DNA from 2 places in the Bacillus cereus group sp. BfR-BA-01430 genome. Region 2 is predicted to be linked to the other one. Evidence: riboswitches for the same ligand, from Rfam matches in the RefSeq annotation. Region 2 holds a riboswitch; the other holds the start of a gene.

Region 1 (4,208 bases), on a different contig from region 2:
CAAGTAGAGAATGTAGCTTGCGGCGATGTAACACCGCGTTCAGTTCCTGCTAGTTTACTAGTGTAACCGCTTAAGAAATGATACATAGCTTGTTCTTTTGATAACTTACTGATTGGTGGTAATACACCAGATGCATCAGCAGTTAAGAAAATAATAGTATTTGGATGTCCTGCAACACTTGGTAGAACGATATTATCAATCGCATCTATTGGATATGCAGCACGTGTATTTTCAGTTAACGCTGTATCGCTATAGTCTGCAACGCGTGTTTTATTGTCAACTATAACATTTTCTAATACGGATCCGAATTTAATAGCATCAAAGATTTGTGGTTCTTTTTCATGAGAAAGATTAATGCATTTTGCGTAGCAACCGCCTTCAATATTGAATACGCCATTATCAGACCATCCATGTTCATCATCACCAATTAATTTTCGATGTGGATCAGCTGATAAAGTTGTTTTACCTGTTCCAGATAAACCGAAGAATAATGCTACGTCGCCTTCTTCACCTACGTTAGCAGAACAATGCATAGAAAGAATATCTTGTTCAGGAAGTAAGAAGTTCATGATCGAGAAAATCGATTTCTTCATTTCTCCAGCGTATTCAGTACCACCAATTAGCACAATGCGTTTTTCAAATGAAACAATAATGAATGCTTCAGAGTTTGTGCCATCAACCGCTGGATCTGCTTTAAAGTTTGGTGCAGAAACAATTGTGAATGGTGCATTATGATTTGCTAATTCCTCTTCAGTTGGACGAATAAATAATTGATGAACGAATAAATTGTGCCATGCATATTCGTTTACAACTTGAATTGGTAGGCGATAGTTACGATCAGCGCCAGCGAATCCTTTAAATACAAATAGTTCTTCTTTTTCCTTTAAGTACTCTAATACTTTTGTATATAATTTATGAAAACGATCTTCAGAAATCGGCTGATTTACAGGTCCCCAAGCAATTTTATTTGCAACCGATGGTTCTTTCACGATAAATTTATCTTTAGGAGAACGTCCTGTATATTTTCCTGTTGAAGCAGAAACAGCACCTGTAGAAGTTAGTTTTCCTTCATTTCTCATCAGTACTTTTTCCACTAACTGCGGAACGCTTAGTTGAATCTGTGCATTGCTTCCGTTCAGTAATTCATGTAATCCAATTTGGACATTCACAGTACTCATAGTTTATATACCATCCTTTTCATTTTATGAAATATTTCTCGTAATCCCCATCAAGAGTATAACACAATTATATAAATAATGTATACTATTTATTTATTTTTGTTTGTGTGAATGTATAATTTTCCTATTTATATTTTACCGCGAAAAACTTGCAGGAATAAATGAATATTAATTGACAAATGAATAGCATTTCTTTAGTATAGGTTGGGACGGATACTCTCTTATCCCGAGCTGGCGGAGGGACAGGCCCGATGAAGCCCAGCAACCTCACTTGTACTGGTAAAAACAAGTGAATAGGTGCTAAAACCTGTGCGAGGCGAACGGTCTCGAACGATAAGAGCGAAGGGCAAAAAGCAGTATGCAAGTAGCAAATCAAACCTTTCCTCTATATAATGGGAAAGGTTTTTCTTTATACTTGTGTGGGAGAATAAATGAATGTCGCAATTTGTGGCAAGTTAAGGATGAGTTCCGTACAATATATACAATTACTGTAGGGAGGTTTACCACATGACAAAACAACGTCATCTGTTCACATCTGAGTCTGTAACTGAAGGACATCCAGATAAAATTTGTGACCAAATTTCTGATTCAATTTTAGATGCGATCTTATCAAAAGACGCAAATGCACGTGTAGCTTGTGAAACAACAGTAACAACTGGTTTAGTATTGGTAGCGGGGGAAATTACAACTTCAACGTATGTAGATATTCCAAAAATCGTTCGTGAAACAATTCAAGGCATTGGTTATACTCGTGCAAAATACGGATTCGATGCAGAAACTTGTGCAGTTTTAACATCTATCGATGAGCAATCTGCTGACATCGCTATGGGTGTTGACCAAGCGTTAGAAGCACGTGAAGGTCAAATGACTGATGCTGAGATTGAAGCAATTGGTGCAGGAGACCAAGGTTTAATGTTTGGTTTCGCATGTAATGAAACGAAAGAATTAATGCCACTTCCAATCTCACTTGCTCACAAATTAGCTCGTCGTTTAACGGAAGTTCGTAAAGATGAAACATTAGATTATTTACGTCCAGACGGTAAAACACAAGTTACAGTTGAGTATGATGAAAATGGTAAACCAGTACGTGTCGACACAATTGTAATTTCTACTCAACATCATCCAGAAATTACATGGGAACAAATCGATCGCGACTTAAAAGAGCATGTAATTAAAGCTGTTGTACCAGCAGAATTAATGGACGAAGAAACAAAATTCTTTATTAACCCAACTGGTCGTTTCGTAATTGGTGGACCACAAGGGGATGCTGGATTAACAGGACGTAAAATTATCGTGGATACTTATGGTGGATATGCTCGTCACGGCGGTGGTGCATTCTCTGGTAAGGATGCAACAAAAGTTGACCGTTCTGCAGCGTATGCAGCACGTTATGTTGCGAAAAATATTGTAGCAGCTGGTCTTGCTGAAAAAACGGAAGTACAGCTTGCGTATGCAATTGGTGTAGCGAAGCCAGTATCGATTGCAGTTGATACATTTGGAACTGGGAAAGTATCTGAAGAGGTACTAGTAGAATTAGTTCGTAACAACTTCGATCTTCGCCCAGCTGGCATTATTAAAATGTTAGACTTACGTCGCCCAATTTACAAACAAACAGCAGCTTACGGCCACTTTGGACGTACTGATGTAGATCTTCCTTGGGAACGTACAGACAAAGCAGCTGACTTAAAAGAGCAAGCTGGTCTATAATATAATAAAAAAGGTTTTGCGCGGAGGCGCAAAACCTTTTTTTATTTATAGTTAGGTTGTAATAGTGCAAAAAGTTCAATATCATGCCATGCTCCATTTCGAAATATCGCTTCTTTACACGTCCCTTCATGTTGAAAGCCAAGTTTCTTATAAAGATGTATTGCCTTATCGTTAAACGAAAATACTCGTAAAGAAACGCGATGTAAGTTTAATTCTCGAAAAGCGTAGTTTAATAATAGAGTTAATGCTTCTTGGCCATAGCCTTGTCCCCAGTAATCTTTCTGCCCAATATCGATGATACATTCTGCGTTTTGATTATAGGAATCAATATGAATGAGAGAGGTAATTCCAATTGGGAGGTTGCCATTTTTCAATTCGATTATATAACTTTTGGAATTAGTTGCGTGCATGATTTGTTTGCAAAATGCTTCGGTTTCTTCGAATGAATATGTATCAAGTATAGGGCTAGTTGTTCTCATAACCTCAGGATCGTTACGCCAGAGATGATAAGTTGGAATATCGTCTTCTGATAACTTTCGTAATCGAATTCGGTTGGATTCAAACAATTTGGAAATACCTCCTATTTCATCTCGTTATTTTGTTTCGTGCATAACCCAGCGCAAGCATTACAATATATTTCTCCATCAAGTTCAATATATTTTTTAATATTTGTCATCCCACTACTAGGGATAGGCATATGAATCCATGCTTTTTCATAAGTTTTGATTTCTTTTTTGCAAGATTTACAAAGTGTTGGTTTACTGCGGAACATTTGCAATCATCCTTTCTTTTGACGCGCTTTTCCAGCGCAAAATGCACTGCATAGTAAAAAAAGCGTGGCAAAACTAATTCCGCCAATCGTTGCATGAGGTACAGCATCTTTTAACGCAAATCCTACACTTATTGAAGCGATAAACAAAAGAAGAAATGTTGTTGTAAGTTTTTGATAGAGCTCCATGTATATCCTCCTCATCGTGAAAATATGGTTCGATGTATGGAATGTGAAAAATAGTAATTGTGATTGAATGAGTCATAGGGATGATGTGTGGTGGAAGAAACAATAAGATTCCTCTTTATGGATTTATATACTAATATTGTAACATATTATTTTACTTCGTCACTATATAATGATGAAAGTGTGATGTACTTCATATAGGCTAGAGGTTGAATCGGGTATGATAAAATAAAATATAGTTTGCTAAAAGGGGAGAATGAGAGTGAGTGTAGTAGAACATAAAAAACAAGCGCCAAAAGAAGTGCGTTGTAAAGTAATTACTGTGTCTGATACACGTACAGAAACAACGGATAAAAGCGGTAAGTTAT
Region 2 (4,208 bases):
TTTGAGAAGATAACAACTTGTTTATTTTTTCAATATGTATAATTTCTAATAAGAAACGCGTGTGAACATTGTTCCGCGCGTTTTTTATTTATCCCGTATTAACAAGTAGTAAATCTCCTGCCTGAAGATTCAAGAAAGAACAAGGAAGATAGGTGGGAGATGAACTGCCTGTAACAGCCTGATTGGTGAGAGCTCATAATCAGTAGGGAATGAAGCTCCCCATTGATGAAAGGTTCACTTTATCTAAAAGCGTGCTGCAATGAATAGAGGATTGGGGTTATGAGTTTTAGAGAAAATAAGGGAGGAATTTACATGTATTTACACGGCACGAGCCGGATTAATGAACAAGGACACTTAGAAATTGGAGGATGCGATACAACGCAGTTGGCGAAACGATATGGGACACCGCTTTATGTATATGATGAAACTGCAATTAGGGAAAATTGTCGTGCGTTTCACTATGCTTTTCAAAAAAGTGGGTTCTCTTATCAAGTAGCATATGCAAGTAAGGCGTTCTTGTGCATGGAGATGTGCCGAGTAGCATTAGAGGAAAATATGTCTTTAGATGTTGTTTCGGGCGGAGAGTTATATACCGCTTTACAAGCAGGGTTTCCAGCATCACGCATTCATTTTCATGGGAATAATAAAACAGAAGAAGAAATGAGAATGGCGCTAGAAGCAAATATTGGATGTTTTGTAGTAGATAACTTTTTTGAATTAGAAGTATTACATGATTTAGCAGAGCAGTATAAAAAAATTGTGAATATATTGATTCGTGTCACACCTGGTGTAGAGGCGCATACACATGAATATATCACAACAGGTCAAGATGATTCGAAATTTGGTTTTGGCGTTTCAAATGGGCAAGCAATGCAAGCGATTGAACGTACATTAGAAAAATCAAATTATAATGTGTTAGGTATACATTCACATATTGGTTCGCAAATTTTTGAAACAGCAGGTTTTATTCGTGCGATTGAAGTATTACATCATTTTTTAGAAGAAGTAAAAACAAAAACGAGCTATACAATTTCGGTGCTGAATGTAGGGGGCGGATTTGGTATTCGTTATACGGAATCGGATACACCACTTACTCATGCTGCGTATGTGCAAGCTGTAACAGATGCGGTAAGAGAGCGATTTACAGCGTGTGAGTATCCACTTCCTGAAATATGGATTGAACCTGGTCGCAGTATTGTTGGTGATGCAGGAACAACACTTTATACAGTGGGGGCAATAAAAAATATTCCTGGTATTCGTAAATATGTTTCAGTCGATGGGGGAATGACAGATAATTTAAGGCCTGCATTATATGGTGCACGCTATGAAGCGATGCTTGCAAACCGTGCAAACGCAGCAAACGAAGAAGTTGTCTCAATTGCAGGGAAATGTTGTGAGAGCGGAGATATGTTAATATGGGATGTGTACCTTCCTCAAGTAGTATCTTCAGATCTATTAGCGGTATCTTGTACAGGTGCATACGGGTATTCTATGGCAAATAATTATAATCGGATTCGTAGACCAGCCGTTGTATTTACAAAAGATGGAACATCTCAAGTGGTAGTGGAACGCGAATCGTATGAAAATATAATTGGGAACGATCGCATACGTATAAAAGAGCTTATTTAAAATAAAAAAAGGAGTTGTTCAAAAGTGAACAATTCCTTTTTCGAACAAAAAATATAAAATATATCGGAAAACTAGGATTGAAAAAAATCAGAATTATGATACAATACGAATTACAAAGCTTATCAAGAGAAGCGGAGGGAACTGGCCCTATGAAGCTCAGCAACCTGCTCATAGCAGTAGCAAGGTGCTAAGTCCAGCAAAATGGCATCCATTTTGAAAGATAAGGTAACATATATTACCGAACAGTCTTTTCGAAATGGAAAAGATTTTTTTTATGAATAAAAAGGGGGGCTGTTCGTGGGAGTGCGTGGACATTTTGATGAAGTAGCTGAAAAGATTCAAACGATGCTTGCTGATATGAAATATGGTTCTATTACAATTGTTGTGCAAGATGGGAAAGTTATTCAATTAGAAAAAAGTGAAAAGGTACGCTTGAAATAAAAGCGCTGACTAGAAAAACTAGAGGCGGTTTTAATCTATTTTATTGGATTAAAACCGTCTTTTTGCTTTTTATAGGGGGAAAAACATGTTGACATATGAAACGTGGGAAGAAGACAGTATGTCTTTTTCTGAGAGAGATGAAACGAAAGGGGCGTTAGCTGTATTAGAGTGGGCGTATAAACAATATAAAGATGAAATTATATATGCGTGCAGTTTTGGGGTAGAAGGGATGGTTCTTTTACATCTTATTAATGAAGTAAATCCATTTGCTCAAGTTGTCTTTTTAGATACCAATGTTCATTTTCACGAAACGTATGCGTTAATTGAGCGAGTGCGTCAACGATTTCCAAAGTTAAATATGATTGAGAAACAATCTAGACTGACGCTCGAAGAACAAGCGGAGAAATATGGGAAAGATTTATGGAAACATAATCCTAATCTTTGTTGTAAGCTTCGAAAAATTTTACCTCTTGAAGAATCTTTAACAAATAAAAAAGCGTGGATCTCAGGATTAAGAAGGGAACAATCTGAAACGAGGAAGCATACAAAGTTTATCAATCAAGATCATCGCTTTCAATCGATTAAAATTTGTCCGCTTATTCATTGGACATGGAAAGAAGTATGGCGCTATGTATATAAACATAATTTGCCATACAATCCATTACATGACGTTGGTTATCCAAGTATAGGTTGTGAGAAATGTACATTACCTGTAGGGAAATATGGCGATTCAAGGGATGGCCGGTGGGCTGGATCCGTGAAAACGGAATGTGGACTTCATGACCAATGAAGTTTTTAGTGATCTGAAATAGAGAAAAGAAGGAGTATAGAAAAATGATTGCAACAAATTTTTTAGTAAATCGTATTGATGAAACATATGATACAGCAAATATTGTACAAGAAATTGAGCTAGATAGCATCGCTTTAAGTGACTTGGAACTACTTGCAACAGGAGGGTATAGTCCGCTTATCGGTTTTCTAGGAGAAGAAGAATATCAATCTGTTGTGGAAATAATGCGATTAACAGATGGAAGTATATGGAGTATTCCGATTACACTTCCAGTAACAGAAGAAGAAGCAAAACAATTACAGGTAGGAGAAGAAGCTTTGCTCGTAAAAGATGGCGTCACATATGGGGTCATTCAAGTAGAAGATATTTTTACACCAAATAAGGAAAAAGAGGCATTATTTGTGTATAAAACGACTGAGGATGCTCATCCAGGGGTGAAAAAATTATATGAACGTGCAAATGTGTATGTAGGCGGCGCAATCACACTTGTGAAGCGGATTGAGCATAAGAAGTTTGCTTCTTATTATCTAGGTCCAAGTGAAACGCGTGAAATCTTTGAAAAGCGAGGTTGGAAAACAATCGTCGGTTTTCAAACAAGAAATCCAGTTCACCGAGCGCATGAATATATTCAAAAATCAGCACTTGAAATTGTAGATGGTTTGTTTTTGAATCCGCTTGTTGGAGAAACAAAATCAGATGATATTCCAGCAGATGTAAGAATGGAAAGTTATGAAGTACTTTTGAAACATTATTACCCAAACAATCGTGTTTTCTTAGGAGTGTTTCCTGCTGCAATGCGTTACGCAGGGCCGCGAGAGGCAATATTTCATGCATTAGTTAGGAGAAATTTTGGTTGTACGCATTTCATTGTAGGACGCGATCATGCTGGAGTAGGGAACTATTATGGTACGTACGAAGCGCAGGAGATTTTTAAACTTTTCACAGTAGAAGAGCTAGGAATTACACCACTCTTTTTTGAACATAGCTTTTACTGCAAGAAATGCGAGGCGATGGCTTCAACAAAAACATGTCCGCATGGAAAAGAAGATCATGTCATTTTATCAGGGACGAAAGTCAGAGAAATGCTAAGGGATGGTGACGTTCCGCCGAGTACATTTAGCCGGAAGGAAGTCATTGAAGTATTAATTCACGGTTTACAAAAAGCGCGGTAACAAAATAAGGAGGAATGTAGACTACCATAGAAAAAAATAGTCAAATGTATGGAAGGTGTAGGGCGTGAATGTTCCCAGTGCTTGCGAAAGTGACACATCATAGGATAGAACCTTGCGGGTCGTCTACACTGTCTGAAATGCGATAACCAAGCAAAAGCTAAAAAACGAAAGAAAGG

The links. Region 2 has a riboswitch for S-adenosylmethionine ahead of MR058_RS03030 (YezD family protein). Riboswitches for the same ligand answer to the same signal wherever they lie in the genome.
Positions count from the first base shown of each region.
Region 1: linked by a shared signal. The riboswitch ahead of metK (methionine adenosyltransferase) and the one ahead of MR058_RS03030 (YezD family protein) in region 2 are both predicted to bind S-adenosylmethionine.

Region 1 covers NZ_JAKUEW010000005.1:143,979-148,186, reverse strand. The annotation lists gene pckA (phosphoenolpyruvate carboxykinase (ATP)) at 1-1,178, opposite strand, end outside; SAM riboswitch class I at 1,397-1,518, shown strand; gene metK (methionine adenosyltransferase) at 1,686-2,885, shown strand; gene MR058_RS11920 (GNAT family N-acetyltransferase) at 2,927-3,451, opposite strand; gene MR058_RS11915 (hypothetical protein) at 3,466-3,657, opposite strand; gene MR058_RS11910 (hypothetical protein) at 3,664-3,843, opposite strand; gene MR058_RS11905 (MogA/MoaB family molybdenum cofactor biosynthesis protein) at 4,103-4,208, shown strand, end outside.
Region 2 covers NZ_JAKUEW010000001.1:581,836-586,043, forward strand. The annotation lists gene lysA (diaminopimelate decarboxylase) at 313-1,629, shown strand; SAM riboswitch class I at 1,746-1,856, shown strand; gene MR058_RS03030 (YezD family protein) at 1,927-2,070, shown strand; gene MR058_RS03035 (phosphoadenylyl-sulfate reductase) at 2,156-2,860, shown strand; gene sat (sulfate adenylyltransferase) at 2,905-4,032, shown strand.